Regions from separate parts of the Neobacillus sp. KR4-4 genome, predicted to be linked through region 2. Evidence: predicted binding sites of a transcription regulator. Region 2 holds the regulator's gene; the other holds the start of a gene.
What was found. The regulator LexA, encoded in region 2, represses DNA repair genes until DNA is damaged. The targets are predictions, from matches to a motif close to CGAACATATGTTCG.
Positions count from the first base shown of each region.

Region 1 (10,287 bases), on a different contig from region 2:
GATTAAGAACTGCTGGTCTTCAGGAAATGGAACTCACGTCGTTTGTATCACCGAAATGGGTGCCTCAAATGAGCGATGCCGCTGAAATAGCAGCCGACTGCCTTGATGCTGATTCCAGAGATATTGTTCTAGCACCGAACCGTAGAGGGATTGACAGGGTATACTCTACCAATTGTCAAGCTGTTGCTGTATTTGTGGGCGTCAGCAATAGCTTTAATCTTAAAAATATTAATAAAACAACAAAGGACAGTATGACAGAACTTGTACCGATCATTTCTGAATTAAAGGAGAAGAATTATTTTGTCCGGGCCTGCATTTCTACCTCCTTTTATTGTCCTTATGAGGGAAAAATCAATGAAAGTGATACGATAAAGCTTTGCCAAGAATTTGTTGATGCAGGTGTCGATGAATTAAGCGTCGCCGATACCATCGGGATGGCAACTCCTGATGAGTGCTTTGCTTTGTTTTCCCAATTGAAAAGTCTTTTTCCTCATACACTTTTAACTGCCCATTATCATGACACACGAAAGCTTGCCCTTGCGAACATTTATGCCTCTCTCCAGGCAGGAATTGACCGATTCGATACCTCTTCCGGCGGGCTTGGCGGTTGTCCATTTGCACCTGGTGCCTCTGGAAATGTAGCAACAGAGGACGTGGTTTATATGCTTGAACGGATGGGAATTGATACCGGGGTTGATTTGAATAAATTGATTGATGCAATTGAAGTCATTCGCCCTCATCTCTCCCGACAAATTGAAAGCGGATACTATCGCCTGCATGCGCAAACTGTCTAAATTAACTTTCAGTGAATAATCATTCTACTACTAATGCATCTTATTAATTGAGACTAGCTTGAAGGGAGACTGATTATTTTGAGCCAAAAACGCGATAAAGGTTCCAGTCAAAAAGGAAAAAACTATGCGGAGACTGCTGGTGGAGGACAGCGAGTGATGGCTGCTGAAGAAGTCGAAAAAGCAATCCACCCTACCAAAAGACAAAACGCTGAGCAATAAATTATTTTGGTCAACTCAGGAAGCCGCTCGTTAGTGCCAGCGGCTTTTTTTATGCTAAAATTAAAACTGTTAATTTATGGGCGCTTGGAGATTATTTTTTTCATACCTTATATAAAAAAACACAGGAGGTGCCATTGGTGAAGAAGACATTCCGAACCTTGATTGCCTTGTTGTTATTCTGGTTATCTCTCGGTTTGTATTTTACAAACCGCCTTATGTATATGAAAAAGAAGGATGAGGATTTAATTTTAAGACGTGAAAAAGAGGCTGGCAGATATAATCCTGAGGAATTTGAATCCTTGCCGAAGCGGGAAATAGATATCCCTTCCCCTTTTGGTTATATGATTAAAGCTCTGCTCGTTGAACCACATCAGACCAATCGTTATATCATTATCTCTCATGGTGTAACCGAAACAAAAGTTAATTCGATTAAATACGCTAATCTGTTTTTAGCGCGGGGGTTTAATACATTAATTTATGACCATCGCCGCCACGGGGAATCCGGGGGCAAAACCACTAGCTTTGGTCATTATGAAAAATTTGATTTAAAAACTGTTGTCGATTGGCTCAAAAAAGAAAAAGGCTCTCAGCTGGAACTGGGAATTCATGGCGAATCGATGGGGGCCGCTACCATGCTTCTCTATGCTGGGCTTCTTGAGGACGGTGCTGATTTTTATATTGCTGATTGTCCATTTTCGGATTTTAAGGAGCAGCTTGCCTATCTCATTAAAAAGGATTTTAAGCTCATCCCTAGCCTTTTATTGCCGCTTGGTGATGCACTTTTACGTCTGCGGGATAAATATTCGATTCGAAATGTATCACCGATTTCGGTCATCGAAAATATCAAACATCCGATTTTGTTTATTCACAGCCAAAAGGATGATTTTATTCTTCCGACCATGACAAAGGATTTGTTCGAACATAAAAAAGGGCCTAAAATGCTCTATTTAGCAGCTAATGGCCGCCACGCTCAGTCCTTTAACGAAAACCGGGCTGATTATGAACGGGTAATTGATGAATTTTTACAAAAGTATGTTGATCATCCCTTACCAAGCTAAAAACAGACTGTCCAAAATGGATCAGTCTGTTTTTTCTTTGATTAGTAAGCTCATATGACCATTAAGGATCTGCTGTGGACTCTTTAGTTGAAAGCAATTGGCCGCATTAGAAAAATCAATTTTCATTTGCTCATCCAAAAAAACTGTTTTTGATTTTTCCACATACACCGTTCGATCATTTGTTTCAATCGGAATATCATCTGAATCTAGATTCGGGACAAACCACAATGCCACTACCCCATTAACCGCACAACCACAGCCGTCGGTATCATATTTTAGCTTTAAGTAGCCTTCTCGACCATGAACTCTTTGATTTATTTTTTCAGCTGCCGCTGCCGTTATATTGATTTCCACGTTGATTCCCCCCTCTGTTTAGCATATGGTGATTGTACCACATGTTACGTGAGGTTGACTCAACTTTGCTCATAGTTAAGTCTCCGTCATCCGAATGTCAGCAATGGCATCCATCGGAATCCGGTGCACCTCTTCAAAGCGGTCCAATACATGAAGCCTTTGGGTTAGTTCATCCCAGTAATGGATTTTGCCAATCACGATTTCATAGTTCCGATTTCGGTAATGGGTAATTGTTACGTACTGATTATACTCAATCGCTTCGGACAAAATCTCGTTCATGAGTTCCAGCTGCTGTTCATCCATCTCTCGTTTCTGTTCATACCGATCTTCCTTCACCCAATCCCTGAGCAATTTCACATGCTCTGGAAGCATCATCGACGTCCATTTGATTCTTCCGCGGTCACGAATCATACGCCTCTCCTTCTTTCCTATCTTTTATGTCCGCCGACAAGTGTGGCCCGGTGCTTAGCCGTTCCGGCTGCCGTATAAGAAACAGCGCGCAACAAAGCACCTGAGCCAAAGCGTCTGCGCACCGTATCTACCACATAGCCAAGCTCACGCCGCTTATAAGCACCCATGTCGAAAAGGTCAAGCTGAAGCTCGAGGTCGTCAACAATATTGCTGATGGCAATCGAAATTTGCCGTACCGTCTTTCCGGTATAATGCTCATGAAATAATTCAAGGCAAACACGATAAAGCTCCATCGTCACATTTGTTGGCTGTCCGATCGTTCTCGAGCGATGAAAACCGCCGCCAAATTCATCCTGGCTATAGCCGACTCCGAGACTAATTGTTCTCCCTGCCTTTCGATGCGTCCGTGCCCTCCTTGCTACCTCCTCACACATTTCTAAAATGACCGTCTTAATTTCCGCTTCCTCTTTATAGTCCCTTAACAGAATTTGACTTTTTCCAAAGCTAATCTGCCCTTGAATAAGCGGTGCACCCAATTCAGAGAGATCAACACCCCAGGCATGATAATAAAGCTGGTTTCCCATGATGCCAAATTTCTTTTCCAACGTTTCTAAATCATAGCGAGCGAGCTGACCGACAGTAAAAATGCCCATCCCATTTAATGTTTTTTCCACGCGCCTGCCGATCCCCCACATTTCTCTAAGCGGAGACAGCTTCCAAAGCTTGGTTTGGACATCTTCATATGTCCACTCGGCCACTCCCTTTTTCTTGGCATCAAGGTCGAGACATAGCTTCGACAGTAGCATGTTCGGGCCAATTCCAACGGCACATGGCAATTGAAACTCCCGTTCAATATCATTCTTTATTTTTCGGGCTATCGTGTGGGCATCCCCCCACAACTGCATCGCACCATCCACTTTAATAAAGCTTTCATCGACGCTATAGACATGAATTGCTTCTTTTGGAACATAGCGATTAAATACACGCGAAATTTCTGTCGCAATTCGCAAATAGGTTGCCATTTTCGGTTCCACAATTTGAATCCTCGGGTCATTGGGAATCTCAAACATTCGCGAACCCGTTTTGATGCCAAATTCTTTTTTCATTCGCGGTGAAGCAGCCAGGACAATGCTTCCCTGCCGCTCTTTTTGACCGACAACGGCTAAATAACATTCCATTGGGTCAAGGCCGTGCATGACAGCCGAACAACTGGCATAAAAACTCTTCATGTCCACACATAAAATTTTATTTTGTGGCAGTACGCTGTAATCCACCATGACTGATCCCTCACAACTTAAATATCGAACATTCGTTCCTTTTTATTATATTCACTATCATAAGCGAATATGCGTTCGTATTCAATGGAAATTTTTCGGCATTTATTCATTTATGGAAACTGGATAAAAAATAGTATAATGTGAGTGAGGTGCATGTTTATGGATAAAAAACTAGTCGCGAAGATGATTAAAAATTGTTTTAAACAATATTACGAAGCGGACTCCATGCCTATTGGTGAAAAGGATTTGGAGATGCTCACAAAGCGAATTATCCAATTAAAAGAGGACGAACCAACTGCAGACTTATACGAGGTCATCAATGATACAGTGTATGAATTTTTAACAGGCTAATTATGCCATCAAAACAAAAAAGCCCCTGATGAGAGGCTTTCTACTTCATTGTTTATTTCTGATTAAAAGCCCGTCTGCCAATCCGTTCAAACAGTCGGGGGAAGAGTACGTACACAACACTCCCCATATTCATCCAACGCGGCAAATTAATCTCCCTTGTTTTCGTCAGCATACTGTCAACGACCTTCTCGGCGACATACTCGGGCTTGAGCATAAATCTCTGCACATTTTTAACATAGGTACCTTTTTCGTCGGCAATATTAAAAAAATTGGTAGCGATTGGACCAGGATTCACAGAGGTTACAAGTACATTAACATCTGCTAATTCCATCCGCAATGAGTTGGTGTAACCAAGAACCGCATGCTTTGAGGCCGAGTAGACACTTGATTTGGGTGTGGCAATTTTCCCAGCTTGAGAGGCAATATTAATAATATGGCCAAAACGCCTTTCACGCATTTTCGGCAGCACCATGCTTGTACAGGCCATCAGCCCAACCACATTGACATCAAACATGCCTTTAATTTCATCCAATGTCGCCAAATGGGCTTCACGGAAGACTCCAAAGCCGGCATTATTAACAAGGATATCAATATCCCCGATTGTATCGAAAATCCGTTGAAAAACCTTCTTTACCTCAGCTGTGTCCGACACATCCAACTGATAAACAGCAACTTTAACGGGATGCTTTTGCTGGAGGTCCATTCGCAATTGCTCGAGCTTACTAATACTTCGTGCTAATAGCACAAGATTGGCCCCGCTAGAAGCACAAAGTTTAGCGATTTCTGCTCCGATACCTCCTGATGCACCAGTAATCACGATATTTTTACCTTTTAATTGTTCCCTAACCATTTCTACACCTCATCTGAGTTGATTCCAACTAAATTTTAGCCTGAAAAAGAACAGGATTCGTCCCCTTACTACTAATCTCCCCAATAGATGATAAATAGTCAAGTTGTGCGACGGTTTCGGAAATGGTCAGCATCAGTTCGCGCTGGTAAACCGACGGAAACAAGCGTTTACAGATTTCAAATACGGTCATCTCTTCTTCTTTTAACCAGCTATGAACCGTCATGGCCCGCTCGTGCTGCCGCACCAATCGTTTATCAACCAACTCTGCTAACTTATAAACTTCCTCCCCATGCCCTGTGTAGACACATTGAATGGGATACGAAAGCAGCTTCTTCATTGAGTCATTATGCTGCAGCTGTGGCTTCGGTCTTTCTGTTTCCCCAGGGGCTGGCGGCTCTAGCAATGGGTTGGGTGAGATATGTGCTAAAATTAAATCTCCGCCAATTAAAATTCCATCCTTTTCCCGGTAGAGGGCAATATGGCTTTGGGCATGCCCCGGTGTTTCAATGACCTGCCATTCATTAAGCCCAGGAGGTCTCATTCCCTCAACAAGATGGCCAGTCAATGAGCGGTTGCAAGAATATTTCAATGTTTTTCTTAAATTTGAAAGCAAAGGAAAGTATTCTTCAGGCAGACCGAATTCTAGAAAATACACACGAAAAAATTCTTCTTGCTCTTGAAAAAAGGCTTCAGTGGGATGAATCCATCGTTCATTCAGTTGATGACCATATACTTCTAAGGTGTCTGGAAAGTAATCAAGCATACCAACATGATCAGGGTGATGATGCGTTAGAATCACCTGCTCGATATCAGCAGGACTTAAGCCTAAATCCTCTAATTGCTTCTTAAACGACATCCAGGACTCTTCCGTTTTCACTCCCGCGTCAACAAGTGTTAAGCGCTCGCCTTTAATCAAATAAACATTGACATCCCCAACCGCAAAAGGAGTCGGCACCGTAATTTTTGCTATTCCGTCTTTCCATTTTGTCATTCCTAAAACCCCTTATCATTATTTTTGAATAAAGAATCCAATGGTATAAATACGAACATTATGTGACATTTATTATATATACTAAAGTGTAGCGACTTTTAAACCAATTGTCATTATTTCTGCATAATTTTTTAGAAAAAATAAAAAATTCGCTAAATTTATCTATTGACAGATAGGTTGTTTATCTTGCATAATCTAGTAAAAATTTGATTCGCTAAAGCGATGAATAAGGCCAGTAAATGAGAAATGGCGAAAGAGAGTGAAGTTCGATGGCTGAAAGACTTCACCGCCCTCTTAATCATTGAACCTACCTTAGGAGCACTTAGGAAAACCTAACGCACATCCGGCGTTATCGGAGTCGAGTGAACCCTTCTTGAAATTTAAGCAAGGGTAAATGAAGGTGGTACCACGGAAGCGAAACCTTTCGTCCTTTATGGATGAAGGGTTTTTTTATGTTTTCGGTAAAATAAAGGAGGAATAAACATGAAAAAAATCGCAATTATTGGCGCAGGATCGATGGCTGAAGCATTCATTTCAGGAATTCTTGAAAATGGTTTTATTGATAAAAAAAATATTTGGATCACGAACAATTCTAATCAAGAAAGATTAGCAACATTAGAAACACGTTATGGAATTCGAACAACTTATAATTTGAATGAACTGTTTGATCAAACAGACATTGTGATGTTAGCCATGAAACCAAAAGACGTCGCGACTGCTATTCAATCGATTCGTGAACACTTAACTGAAGAGATGCTCGTCGTTTCTGTCTTAGCAGGTGTATCCATGAATACCATTGAAACATTGGCAAGAATCCCACTTGCGATTGTAAGGTCCATGCCAAATACCTCGGCAGCGGTTGGAAAATCAGCTACTGCTGTTGCCGTGAATCATCGTGTTACCGATTCTCAGTTAGAAACAACTAAAACCTTATTTGGAACCGTCGGCATGGCTTCCGTTGTGGAAGAAGAACAATTAGATGCCGTAACTGGACTTTCCGGCAGCGGCCCCGCCTATATTTATTATCTAATTGAAGCAATGGAGAAAAGTGCCGTTGAAGTTGGTCTTGAAAAAGATATGGCCAGTGAATTGATTGTACAAACACTGCTTGGTGCAGCAGAAATGGTCAAAAACTCAAGTAAATCTTCTACCCAGCTGCGTAAAGACGTAACAAGCCCTGGCGGAACAACAGAAGCTGGGATTCGAGTGCTTGAGGAACACAGGGTACAAGAAGCTTTCATTTCATGTATCAAAGCAGCAACGGCCCAATCTAAAAAAATGGGAACTGAATTAAGTTCTAAGCTTCAAACTGCCGACCAACCTTCCTAAATTGGATTTTTGCCTTTATTACTTTAAACTAGGAAAAAAGGCTAGGGAAGTGTCATGCATGCTAACGATTTTATTTTCATTAGGAATTCTAGTCTGGATTATCTTTCTTATAGACGGAATGATTGGGCTGAGAAAAATAGATCCATTAGAAAAAGAGGAAGACTTAGCGCAAGGAGCATTGTTGACTGTAGTAGTTGCTGCCCGTAATGAGGAAAAGCAGATTGCTGCAAGCATCCTCAGCCAGTTAGAGCAAACCTACAAAAATGTGGAATGGATTCTCGTCAATGATCGGTCCACTGATGCCACAGGTACTATTATGGGAGAATTAACAACAAGAGACCCACGCATAAGGGTTATCCATATTGAGAAATTACCTGAGGGCTGGCTTGGGAAGAATAACGCCTTGTACACTGGTGCATGTCATGCTTCAGGTAGATGGCTATTGTTTACTGATGCCGACATACATTTTGAAAAACAAGCATTCGCAAAAGCGCTCCATTATTTTGAAAGAAATAAATTGGATCACCTAACTGCAGCGCCAAACTTAAGCGCTAAACGGTTTTGGTTAAAATCATTTGTTGCCTTTTTCCTGTTTGGCTTTTCATATTTCAAACGCCCGTGGTTAGCCAACAACCCCAAATCAAAGATTGGAACAGGAATCGGCGCTTTTAATCTTGTTTTAAAAGAATCTTATGAGTCATTCGGAACACATGAAAGAATAAAAATGCGCCCGGATGATGACTTACAGCTTGGGATGAAGATGAAAAAGGCTGGTTATCGACAAAGAATCATAACTGCATTACATTTAATCGAAGTAGAATGGTATGGAAGTTTAAAGGAGGCCTTCATCGGGCTAGAAAAGAATACATTTGCCGGATTACACTACCGAATCAGTATGGTGATTTTTGCAATCCTCGGTGTATTTATCACCAACGTTCTGCCCTTTTTGATGATTTTTTCCGGGAACAAGACTGTTGCCCTATTATCCATCGGAAATATAATAATAAGTGGAATACTTTATGTAATGGTCATAAAAAAACTAACCTTATTCTCTCCGCTCATGTTTTTGGTTTTGCCAATCACAGCCTTACTATTTATTTATTCAATTATCCGGGCAAGCCTTCTAACCTTTAAGCGCGGCGGGATTGTTTGGAGGGGAACCACCTATCGGTTAAGCGAACTCCGGGAGAAAGAGTAGAAACTGTTTTTTTTCAATAAAACATTCCTTTTGCTATACTAAAAAGGAATGTTTATTATTTAATTTTATGGAGGCTTCTAAAATGGCAGTAAAACTATTTTCCCCCTATACCATAAAGGGTGTCACATTTAAAAATCGAGTTGTCATGGCGCCCATGTGCATGTATTCGAGTCATAACGAAGATGGACATATACAAAACTGGCATCGCACTCACTATACAAGCAGGGCAGTTGGCCAGGTAGGGCTGATTATTGTTGAAGCAACATCGGTAACACCTCAAGGCAGAATTACACCTCGTGATTTAGGTATATGGAGTGATAAGCATGTAGAGGGCTTCACTGAGCTTGTAAGTCTAATGAAAGAGCATGGAGCCAAAACAGGCATTCAACTCGCCCATGCTGGCAGAAAAGCAGTGTTAGAAGGTGAAATTCTTGCTCCATCTGCACTAGCTTTTAATGAGAAAATGAAAACGCCAAAGGAAATGTCCAAAACAGATATCGAAGAAACAATCGAAGCATTTAAAAAAGGCGCAGAGCGTGCTGCAAAAGCTGGTTTCGATGTAATCGAAATCCATGGTGCTCATGGGTATCTTATCAACGAATTCCTTTCGCCGCTATCCAATAAAAGAACTGACGAATACGGGGGATCAGCACAGAACCGCTACAGATTCCTCCGCGATGTGATTGATGCCGTAAAAACCGTTTGGGATGGTCCATTATTTGTGAGAGTTTCCGCACATGATTACCACGAAGAAGGATTGTCTCCAAATGACTACATACATTATAGTCAATGGATGAAAGAACAAGGTGTCGATTTAATCGATGTAAGTTCTGGTGCGCTTGTCCCTGCCCATATTGACGTATATCCCGGATACCAAGTAAAATACTCGGAAACCATTAAGAATGGTGCCAGCATTCCCACCGGTGCGGTAGGATTAATCACTACGGGGATCCAAGCGGAGGAAATCTTACAAAATGAAAGAGCCGATTTAGTCTTTTTAGCTCGTGAATTGCTTCGCGATCCGTATTGGCCGAGGACTGCAGCGAAGGAGCTTGGTGTAAATATTGAAGGACCAAAACAATACGAACGCGGCTGGATTTGAACCATTTAAATCAAACGCACTTACCTATAACTTAGGTAAGTGTGTTTTTATATTATTTAAGTGGCAGCTTTATTTCTTTAAAATCCTCAGCAATATCCGTATTCGAAAATACTTCTTTCGCCTCATCTACTAACTCTTGCCAAGCATTGCGGTCATAACGAGAGCTTATGTGTGTAAGACACAACAATTTACTATGGGCCTTCTTTGCAACATCTGCAGCCTGATGTGTGGTTGAATGAAAATAGTCATGGGCCAGCTTTTCTTCATGAGCAGAAAAAGTCGCTTCATGTACCAAAAGATCGGCATTCATAGCCAATAAAATTGCATTTTCACAGTAGCGGGTATCCCCTAAA
Region 1 covers NZ_JBHHJU010000009.1:126,927-137,213, reverse strand. The annotation lists gene ACE198_RS11775 (hydroxymethylglutaryl-CoA lyase) at 1-794, shown strand, start outside; gene ACE198_RS11770 (hypothetical protein) at 873-1,013, shown strand; gene ACE198_RS11765 (alpha/beta hydrolase) at 1,151-2,071, shown strand; gene ACE198_RS11760 (iron-sulfur cluster biosynthesis family protein) at 2,093-2,425, opposite strand; gene ACE198_RS11755 (YolD-like family protein) at 2,501-2,836, opposite strand; gene ACE198_RS11750 (Y-family DNA polymerase) at 2,854-4,113, opposite strand; gene ACE198_RS11745 (YqzH family protein) at 4,273-4,464, shown strand; gene ACE198_RS11740 (SDR family NAD(P)-dependent oxidoreductase) at 4,517-5,314, opposite strand; gene ACE198_RS11735 (MBL fold metallo-hydrolase) at 5,343-6,305, opposite strand; gene proC (pyrroline-5-carboxylate reductase) at 6,789-7,634, shown strand; gene ACE198_RS11725 (glycosyltransferase family 2 protein) at 7,693-8,832, shown strand; gene namA (NADPH dehydrogenase NamA) at 8,915-9,934, shown strand; gene rnz (ribonuclease Z) at 9,987-10,287, opposite strand, start outside.
Region 1: ACE198_RS11750 (Y-family DNA polymerase) is a predicted target of LexA. The motif match lies at 4,178-4,191, and genes of this name have one in related genera.

Region 2 (10,287 bases):
TTTCTTTTGATGAAGATAGTCAGTTATATCACTGTAAGGGATTTTCGCTGCAAGATCATCAAATTACAGGCCAATTACAGAATTATAAAAGTAGATAGGAGATTCATGCATGTTTCAACAGTTAAAAAATGGGGAAAAACTCCAGCCAATCGTTAGGGAAGTCGAACAACAAATTGCTGGGGTACATAAGGAAATTGATGAAAGAATCGAAACCAATCAATTTAGGGTTTTACAGAGGTTTCAAAAACATCGGGTCAGTGACTCTCATTTTATCCCGTCAACTGGATACGGCTACGATGACATAGGAAGAGATACGTTGGAAAATGTCTATGCAGATGTCCTTGGCGGTGAAGCAGGACTGGTTCGCTCGCAAATCATTTCTGGTACCCATGCCATTTCCATTGCATTATTTGGTGTTCTTCGCCCTGGGGATGAACTCCTCTATATTACAGGCAAACCGTATGATACCTTGGAAGAAATCGTCGGTCTTCGTGGAAATGGGGTTGGTTCTTTAAAAGAATTTGGCATTTCTTATGATAGTGTTGCCCTGACAAATGAAGGGCGAATTAACTGGGATCAAGTATCTGAAAAAATAAAACCGAATACGAAGATGATTGGGATTCAACGTTCCAAGGGCTATGACCCAAGACCTTCTTTTACAGTAGCTGAAATTGGCGAAATGATTAAGTATGTAAAAGAAATTAAGTCAGATGTCGTTGTATTTGTGGATAACTGCTACGGAGAATTTGTAGAAGAAATGGAGCCCTGTCATGTCGGTGCGGACTTAATGGCTGGCTCGCTGATTAAAAATCCTGGCGGCGGAATCGTGAAGACTGGCGGATATATCGTTGGGAAAAAAAAGTGGGTGGAAGCTTGTTCATATCGGATGACTTCACCTGGGATTGGGGCTGAAGCTGGTGCATCCCTCTATAGTCTTCAAGAAATGTATCAAGGCTTTTTCCTAGCTCCTCATGTGGTGGGCCAGGCCTTAAAAGGTGCTGTGTTCTCGGCGGCAATGCTGGAGAAATTAGGTATGAATTCCTCGCCAAAATGGAATGCTAACAGGACCGACTTAATTCAATCTGTACAGTTCGATGACCGTGATAAGATGATTGCTTTTTGTCAGGCCATTCAATTTGCGTCGCCCATTAATTCATACGTGACTCCCCATGCGAGCTATATGCCAGGGTACGAAGACGACGTGATTATGGCTGCAGGTACCTTTATCCAGGGAGCAAGTATTGAACTCACCGCAGACGGGCCGATAAGACCGCCATATGTTGCCTATGTACAAGGTGGTTTAACATATGCCCATGTAAAAATGGCTGTTTGCCTCGCGATTGATCATTTAACTGAAAAAGGATTAATAGACCTTATTTAGTCCATTTATTGGTTTGTACGATTTTTTAAGAAAATTTCATGGAAGAAAATCTAACATATCATTGACAACTTTTCTAACACGAAATATAATAGCATTATAAACAAACCCGAAGGGAGGAGTAATTAGGTGAGTGGAAAGGAAATTCGCCGTTCCATGCCGCTGTTCCCAATTGGAACGGTCATGCAGTTAACGGAACTTACAGCCAGGCAAATTCGCTACTACGAAGAACACCAATTGATTTCTCCAGCTCGAACCGAAGGGAATAGACGTCTATATTGCTTAAATGATATTGATAGGCTTCTAGAAATTAAGGATTTGATTGATCAAGGTGTGAACATGGCTGGTATTAAACAATTATTCCTAGTAAAAGAGCAACAACAATCTAACATAATCGAACAACAAGCAGAGAAAGCTAAACGCGAATTAACGGATGACCAACTTAGAAAACTACTACGCAACGAAATGATGCATTCTGGCCGAAACAACCGATCATCATTACGTCAAGGAGATATGTCAAGATTCTTCCATTAAATTGGCAGCATCTTTTCAAAAAATAGGGGGTAAGAAAATGGCAAAGTATTCAAGAGAAGATATTAAAAGATTAGCTGTTGAGGAAAACGTAAAATTTATTCGTTTACAATTTACAGACATCCTTGGAACTATTAAAAACGTGGAAATTCCAATTTCTCAATTAGAAAAAGCACTTGATAACAAAATGATGTTTGACGGATCATCAATCGAAGGTTTTGTACGAATTGAAGAGTCTGATATGCTGCTTTATCCTGACCTTAATACATGGGTGGTATTCCCATGGACAGCAGAAAAGGGGAAAGTTGCCCGCTTAATTTGTGATATTTATACTCCAGAAGGAAAACCATTTGAAGGGGATCCTAGAAATAACTTAAGAAGAGTATTAAAAGAAATGGAAGAGTTAGGATTTACTAACTTTAACTTAGGACCTGAGCCGGAATTCTTCTTATTTAAATTAGATGAAAAAGGCGAGCCAAGTTTAGAGCTAAATGACCAAGGCGGTTATTTTGATTTAGCACCAACAGATTTAGGTGAAAACTGCCGTCGTGATATCGTTCTTGAATTAGAAGAAATGGGCTTTGAAATTGAAGCTTCTCACCACGAAGTAGCACCAGGTCAGCACGAAATTGATTTTAAATATGCTGATGCATTAACTGCATGTGACCAAATCCAAACGTTTAAATTAGTTGTTAAAACCATCGCTCGTAAACATGGCTTGCACGCAACATTCATGCCAAAACCTTTATACGGAGTTAATGGATCTGGCATGCACATGAACCTTTCATTATTTAAAAATGGAGAAAATGCATTCTATCAGCCAAGCGGCGACTTAGAAATGAGCGATACAGCTCGTCAATTTATCGCCGGAATTCTAAAGCACGCTCCAGCCTTTACTGCGGTTACCAACCCAACAGTAAACTCTTATAAGCGTCTTGTTCCTGGCTATGAAGCTCCATGCTATGTAGCTTGGTCAGCTAGAAACCGTTCACCATTAATTCGTATTCCTGCTTCACGTGGATTAAGTACTCGTGTGGAAGTAAGAAGCGTTGATCCATCTGCTAATCCATACCTTGCAATGGCTGTTCTTCTAAAAGCCGGTTTAGACGGAATTAAAAACCAATTAACTCCTCCAGCACCAGTTGATAGAAACATCTATGTAATGAGCAAAGAAGAAAGAATCGAAGAAGGCATCATCGATCTTCCTGCTACATTAGCTCAAGCATTAGATCAATTAAAAGCTGATGAAGTAATCGTGGCTGGTCTAGGCGAGCACATTATGGAACACTTTGTTGAGGCAAAAGAAATCGAGTGGGATATGTTCCGCACAGTCGTTCACCAATGGGAACGCGATCAATATATGAGCATGTATTAATATCAGTAAACCCTGTCGCTTGTAGTGACAGGGTTTTTTTGTTGTGATTTATCAAGTTAGATTTGGAAGCAGTCCATTGATTGACGCCCCAAATTCCTTTTTCTATCAAACTACGGTCGCCAATAGCCCCGATTGACGATCTAAATTACTTATAACGTCTAAATTAGGTCGTCAATCCTCAACGATATCTATAATTTTCCTTTATTTCTTGAAAAATTCACAATTATCTTCCTTCTGCTACTCATATATATTATATGATTAACTTGAAAACATTTGGGAGGTGCTCTAATTGTATAAACTGCAAATTTGTAATGCTCAAACCCAAGAAATACTTCGTGAAAAGACGTATAAGAAACCGGACCTTATATTAAGTTTGCTAGAGTCAGGAGCCAAAGGTCAGGAATGTTTTCTATTTGATGAGGAACGTAGAACGTTAAAAGGAGATTATGTGAGCCATTCCGTATTTAAGGAAGCGGATACAGAAGTTTACAAAGCGTTTTTTAAGGTGAAATTATCTGAAATACAGGCACGGATAGCAAAATAATCAAATAAACAGTCTTCATTGGTAAAAGAAACGCCATAATACGAATAGTATCATGGCGTTTCTCTCGATTTATTCATTATTCTTTTCACTCTGATTAAGTAGCTTAATTTTAGAAAGAACGGCATCACCACCAATTCCTGCGATGATTGAAAAAAAGATAGTTTCCACCGTTGAATTTGGAGCTGTATATAGAACGAGGAGAAGCGCAGCAACCGCACCTAGGAGCAACTCTTCTAAAAAGCCGAGATAAATGAATCTTTTTGTTTTCCTTGGCATGATAATTTTTCCGTTCTTACGAACATGTCCAACAATGCCAACAGTTCCACCAATTACAATAGAGAAAATAATGTCGGCTAACACGGTTTCTCAACCTCCTTAAGCCTAATTTTTTGGACCTAAGGTAAATCTTGGTGTAGTTCAATTATATCAAACATTTACAACATGGACATGAGTAAAAATACTGAATTTTCACTATATAATATACATGATATGATAAAAATGAAAAATTTTCCCAATAATACGACATAAAAAAAGCATGCACAGTTGTGCAAGCTCCTTATTAATGAATATGCCGATAAACGCCAATAACTTTTCCTAGAATTGAAATATTCCTTAGAATAATAGGGTCCATTGTAGAATTTTCTGGCTGCAGGCGTATGTAATCTTTTTCTTTAAAAAATCTTTTACAGGTGGCTTCATCTTCCTCGGTCATTGCTACAACGATATCACCGTTATTCGCAGTTGGCTGCTGTTTCACAATGACGTAGTCCCCATCTAGTATCCCAGCTTCTATCATACTCTCACCCATGATTTCTAGCATGAAAACCTGTTCATCTGCAGGTGCAAGACTTTCTGGGAGCGGGAAAAACTCTTCGACATTTTCAATAGCTGTAATTGGTAATCCTGCAGTTACTTTACCTACTACGGGAACATTTACTACTGCATTTCTTGGTATATGTGCTGCAGCATCTGCTTCTAATATTTCAATTGCTCTTGGTTTGGTTGGATCCCGTCTAATCAGTCCCTTGCTTTCCAGCCTTGCTAAATGACCGTGAACAGTGGAGCTGGATGCAAGTCCAACTGCTTCTCCAATTTCTCTTACGGAAGGGGGATATCCTTTACTCTTAACCTCACTTTTAATGAAGTCTAATATATCCTGCTGCCGCTTTGATATTTTAGCCATGATAAAATCCACCTCGTCTGGTTTTTGTTGTCTTTATTATACCATGTTCGTGTTTTTTATACAAACATAAGTTCGAAAAATAGTTGACAACAAACAAACGTTCGTTTTATAATCATATTAATAAAACGAACGTATATTCTTAGTAGAGGTGTTTTTTATATGAAAAAATTATGGAACAAATACTCCTATGCTATTATTCTAATTATTTTAAGCTGTTCACTTTCCTTCATATTATCTTTTCAACATCATTCAAATGATCAAGATAAGTATTTAAAGATTACGATTTCAGAAGGAGATTCACTTTGGGAAATCTCTGACCAATATTCCGAACAACATTCTTTATCAAACCAGGAATTTGTTTCTTGGATAAAAAAGCATAATGAAATTGATGAAGACCTAATTTTTCCTGGTGAAGAAATTATTATTCCAGTGAGTAACGAAAAGGGTTTAACAACACAAGAATTAGCTAGTGCTGTGAGTGAATAGAAAGGAATAACAATGAAAGCAATCATATACTGCCGTGTTAGCACCAACAAAGAAACACAAGAAACATCATTAAAGCGCCAAGAAGAGGAATTAACACAACTTGCTCATTCCTATCAATTTGAAATTGATAGTGTAATTAAAGAAAAGGCAAGTGGCTACGAATTCGACCGGGAAGGGATCTTTCAATTATTAGAGCGTATTAAAGATGATCAAGTTCATGCGGTCTTAATCCAGGACGAAACCCGACTTGGTAGAGGTAACGCTAAAATAGCGATTTTGCACTGCATTTTAAAAGAAAATATTAAACTTTATAGTATCTCTCAAAGTGGAGAATTACAGCTGTCAGAATCAGATTCCATGGTTTTAAAAATTGTTGGTATGGTGGAGGAATATCAACGTAAACTTCATAATGCAAAAATTAAGCGCGGCATGAAGCGAGCTGTTCAGAATGGTTATAAACCTGAAAAAAACTTAAAAAATCTTGGTGAAGGTTCCGGACGTGAAAAAATTGAAGTACCGGTAGAAGAAATTGTCCGGCTAAGAAAGAATGGATTAATTTTTGCTGAAATTGCTGCCACTTTGAGAGGTTTTGGTTATAACATCTCAAAGGCAACCGTACATAGAAGATACCAAGAATATATCGAATCACAAGAAGAGTAAACCTTTTGCCTTGTCATTAGGTTTTTTTTTTAGTAAAATCAGGTGTCATGTAAACAGGTAGAAAGGAAGGTTTACTCCATGCTATCCAAAGAAAAAATGGCTAGAATTAACGAGTTGGCAAGAAAAGCTAAAGCAACGGGATTGACTGAAACAGAAGCCAAAGAACAATCAAAATTAAGAAGCGAATATTTGGCAGCATTTCGTTCTAATATGCTTGATACCCTTACCAACACTAAGTTTATTGATCCTAAGGGAAATGATGTCACACCAGAAAAAATCAAAGCTAGGAAAAAAAATACACTTCACTAAAAATTCAGGGATACAATTTTTGTATCCCTTTTTTACATAGAGCGGCATTTTCTGAGTCAAACTAAAAAATAAAGCGGATTTTGTTCTTTATTATTATGCTATTTGTTGAATAAACCACAGTATCAATATAAAATTGAAATGTACTTAGTACCTAGTCATTAGGAAAGGATGTAATTCATGTTTAATACTATTGATGATTTATCAGTTACCTCGATCCGAACTCTTTCGATTGATGCAATCGAGAAAGCAAACTCTGGACACCCAGGGATGCCAATGGGTGCAGCGCCAATGGCGTATACTTTATGGACTCGTTTCATGAACCAAAATCCGAAGAATCCACGTTGGTTTAACCGTGATCGTTTTGTTTTATCTGCTGGACATGGGTCAGCGTTGTTATACAGCATGCTTCACTTGTCTGGTTTCAATTTAAGCATGGATGACTTAAAACAATTCCGTCAATGGGGCTCAAAAACACCTGGTCACCCTGAATACGGCCACACTGAAGGTGTAGAAGCAACAACTGGTCCACTTGGACAAGGGATTGCAATGGCAGTGGGAATGGCAATGGCAGAACGCCATGTTGCAAGTGTTTATAATAAAGATAAGTATGAACTTGTGAACCATTTTACATACAGTATTTGTGGAGATGGAGATTTGATGGAAGGTGTTTCTGCAGAGGCAGCTTCACTCGCGGGGCACTTGAAACTAGGAAGATTAGTGGTCCTTTATGATTCAAATGATATCTCTCTAGATGGTGATTTAAATAAGTCTTTTTCAGAAAGTGTCAAAGATCGCTTCCTATCCTACGGCTGGCAATATCTTCGTGTGGAGGACGGAAACAATCTCGAGGAAATCGCAAAAGCGCTTGAAGAATCAAGAAATGATTTAGAACGACCAACAATGATTGAAGTAAGAACAGTAATCGGTTATGGTTCTCCAAATCGTGCGGGTACATCAGGTGTCCATGGTTCACCACTTGGTGCTGATGAATTAAAACTTACTAAAGAATCCTATAAATGGACTTTTGAAGAAGATTTCCATGTACCACAAGAAGTCTATGATAACTTCCAAAAGCTTATCGTTGAAAATGGTGAGAAAAAGGAAAAAGAGTGGAATGACCTTTTCGCTCAATATAAAAATGAATACCCTGAATTAGCAGCTCAGCTTGAGCAAGCATTAAATAATGAACTTCCAGAGGGTTGGGACAAGGATATCCCTGTTTATAGTGAAGGGAAAAGCCTTGCAAGCCGTGCCTCATCAGGTGAAGTAATTAATGGCATTGCTAAAAATCTACCTATTTTTATTGGGGGCTCAGCAGACCTTGCAGGCTCTAATAAAACGATGATCAAAGGTACGAAAGACTTTATGCCAGGATCTTATGAAGGCCGCAATATCTGGTTTGGTGTTCGTGAATTTGGAATGGGTGCTGCAATGAACGGGATCGCTCTTCATGGCGGAGTAAAAGTTTTTGGCGGAACATTCTTTGTTTTCTCTGATTACTTACGTCCAGCGATTCGACTAGCTGCGTTAATGGGATTACCTGTTACCTATGTATTTACGCATGATAGTATTGCTGTTGGGGAAGATGGACCAACGCACGAACCGGTAGAACAATTGGCGGCATTACGTGCAATGTCAGGAATTTCAGTCATTCGCCCAGCAGATGGAAACGAAACAGCGGCAGCATGGAAGCTTGCTGTTGAGTCAACAGACAAACCAACTGCACTTGTGTTAACTCGTCAGGATTTACCTACATTAAAAAATACTGATACCAATGCTTATGAGGGTGTTTCTAAGGGCGCCTATGTGGTATCTCCTTCTGAAAGAGAAACTCCAGATGCATTGCTTTTAGCAACTGGATCTGAAGTAAGTCTTGCAGTGGAAGCTCAAAAAGCACTTGCAGGAGAAGGGGTTCATGCTTCAGTCATAAGTATGCCTTCATGGGATCGCTTCGAGCAACAATCCCAAGAATACAAAGACTCTGTCTTACCAAGAGGTGTGAAAAAACGTCTTGGAATTGAAGTTGGCTCATCGTTTGGCTGGCACAAATATACAGGTGACGAAGGCGATGTATTAGCGATTGATCATTTTGGAGCTTCTGCACCAGGAGAAAAGATTATGGAAGAATTCGGATTTACCGTAGATAACGTTGTGGCACGTGTGAAGGCACTTTTACAAAAATAAAATCGTAATTTTAAGGAGAGCGGATTTATCCGTTCTCTTTTTTTGTTGGGGCAGATAATATTTGCACAAATATGCACAAAGATATTGCTGCAGGAAAATTCATAAAATCTACCGAAATATAAAAAAATAGCTTGCAATTCTTACAATCGACAAAAATAGTGGAAGTTTTTGGCGCCGTAAGACAAAAGTTTCGCTTGTCTTTTTTTATAATAGTAAAAAGGGTAACCAACGAAGGAGAGAACAGTGGTGAGAAAATATCAACTATATTTAATAGAAGATGAATTTGCGACCCATTACTTCGGAAGAGAGCGATTGTTTTTTCAGCTTTTTCAAGAGAATCATAAAGCAAACGGTGAATTTAAATTTATAACCCAAAAACAAATTTCCTATATAACCAGAAAAGTCGAGGCGCTAAAGATTCATCAGCTTATTCTAAAGCAACTTGGAAAAATCAAGGGTTTTAAAGCTGAAAATGGTGCATATTCGATGGAATTAAGCGGAAAACTAAGTACGGCAAAGTTAGAGGTATTCCAAGACTTAATTACTATTGATGCACAAGGAAGCTATGAAGCCGAGACTGCCTTTTTTGAAGTATTAAGAAAATGCGAGTCTTCTTTTTTAGCGCTTGACCTTGAACATCAAAGATATGGCTGGTTAAAACCGATAAAAGAAAGAAAATTTATCTGATTGCAGATATTGTCTAATCGTGTTTTATTTAGTACACTGTATGGTAGACAACACGAAGGAGGAAGTTGAATATGTATTACGTTCTAGTTGGTATACTGGCACTAGCAGCTGGTGTAGCACTAGGATTTTTCATTGCTCGTAAATATATGATGAGCTACTTAAAGAAAAATCCGCCTATCAATGAACAAATGCTGAAAATGATGATGATGCAAATGGGACAAAAACCATCACAAAAGAAGATCAACCAAATGATGGCTGCCATGAACAAGCAACAATCTAAATAAACGGACAAGCGAACACGATCCGATCAGACAATAATTAACCACCTTTCTGAATTTATTAAATTCCGACAGGTGGTTTTTATTTTCATAAAGGAAGATCATTATGTTTTTTCGACCTCGATAAGTATTCTTAATCTTTCTTATATTGATAATATTTGGTAAAATGAAACTCCAGTAAAATGATTATTTTACCTGACAACAATATATTTTTTTGTGTTTTGGGGGCGGTTGGATGAAAGTATTTTTAGACTTAGCATGGTATTTTAAAAAAGAGAAAAAAGCTTATATTTCAGGGATATTCATCTTAATGCTTGTAGCTGTCCTTCAGTTAGTGCCGCCAAAGGTCATTGGAATCATCGCTGACGAAATTAAGGATGGGACTATGACAAAGGGAATCCTCCTTCAGTGGATAGGGGCTCTTGTTGCAGTAGGCCTGGCTATGTATGTTCTCCGCTATTATTGGAGAGTGATGATTTTTGGGTCATCTGTAAAGCTCAGTAGACTGCTTCGGAATCGACTGTATCAGCATTTTACAAATATGTCTCCATCATTCTACCAAAAGCGTCGAATTGGCGATTTGATGGCCCATGCTACAAATGATCTGCAAGCAATTCAGCAAACAGCTGGTGTTGGCGTGTTAACGTTGGTTGATTCGCTGTCCACTGGTGG
Region 2 covers NZ_JBHHJU010000003.1:286,147-296,433, forward strand. The annotation lists gene hflX (GTPase HflX) at 1-98, shown strand, start outside; gene ACE198_RS04865 (methionine gamma-lyase family protein) at 110-1,381, shown strand; gene ACE198_RS04870 (MerR family transcriptional regulator) at 1,535-1,912, shown strand; gene glnA (type I glutamate--ammonia ligase) at 1,950-3,284, shown strand; gene ACE198_RS04880 (hypothetical protein) at 3,574-3,828, shown strand; gene ACE198_RS04885 (DUF4257 domain-containing protein) at 3,898-4,188, opposite strand; gene lexA (transcriptional repressor LexA) at 4,388-5,011, opposite strand; gene yneA (cell division suppressor protein YneA) at 5,171-5,497, shown strand; gene ACE198_RS04900 (YneB family resolvase-like protein) at 5,510-6,157, shown strand; gene ACE198_RS04905 (DUF896 domain-containing protein) at 6,236-6,466, shown strand; gene tkt (transketolase) at 6,644-8,650, shown strand; gene sirA (sporulation inhibitor of replication protein SirA) at 8,897-9,337, shown strand; gene ACE198_RS04920 (YneF family protein) at 9,409-9,621, shown strand; gene ACE198_RS04925 (ABC transporter transmembrane domain-containing protein) at 9,851-10,287, shown strand, end outside.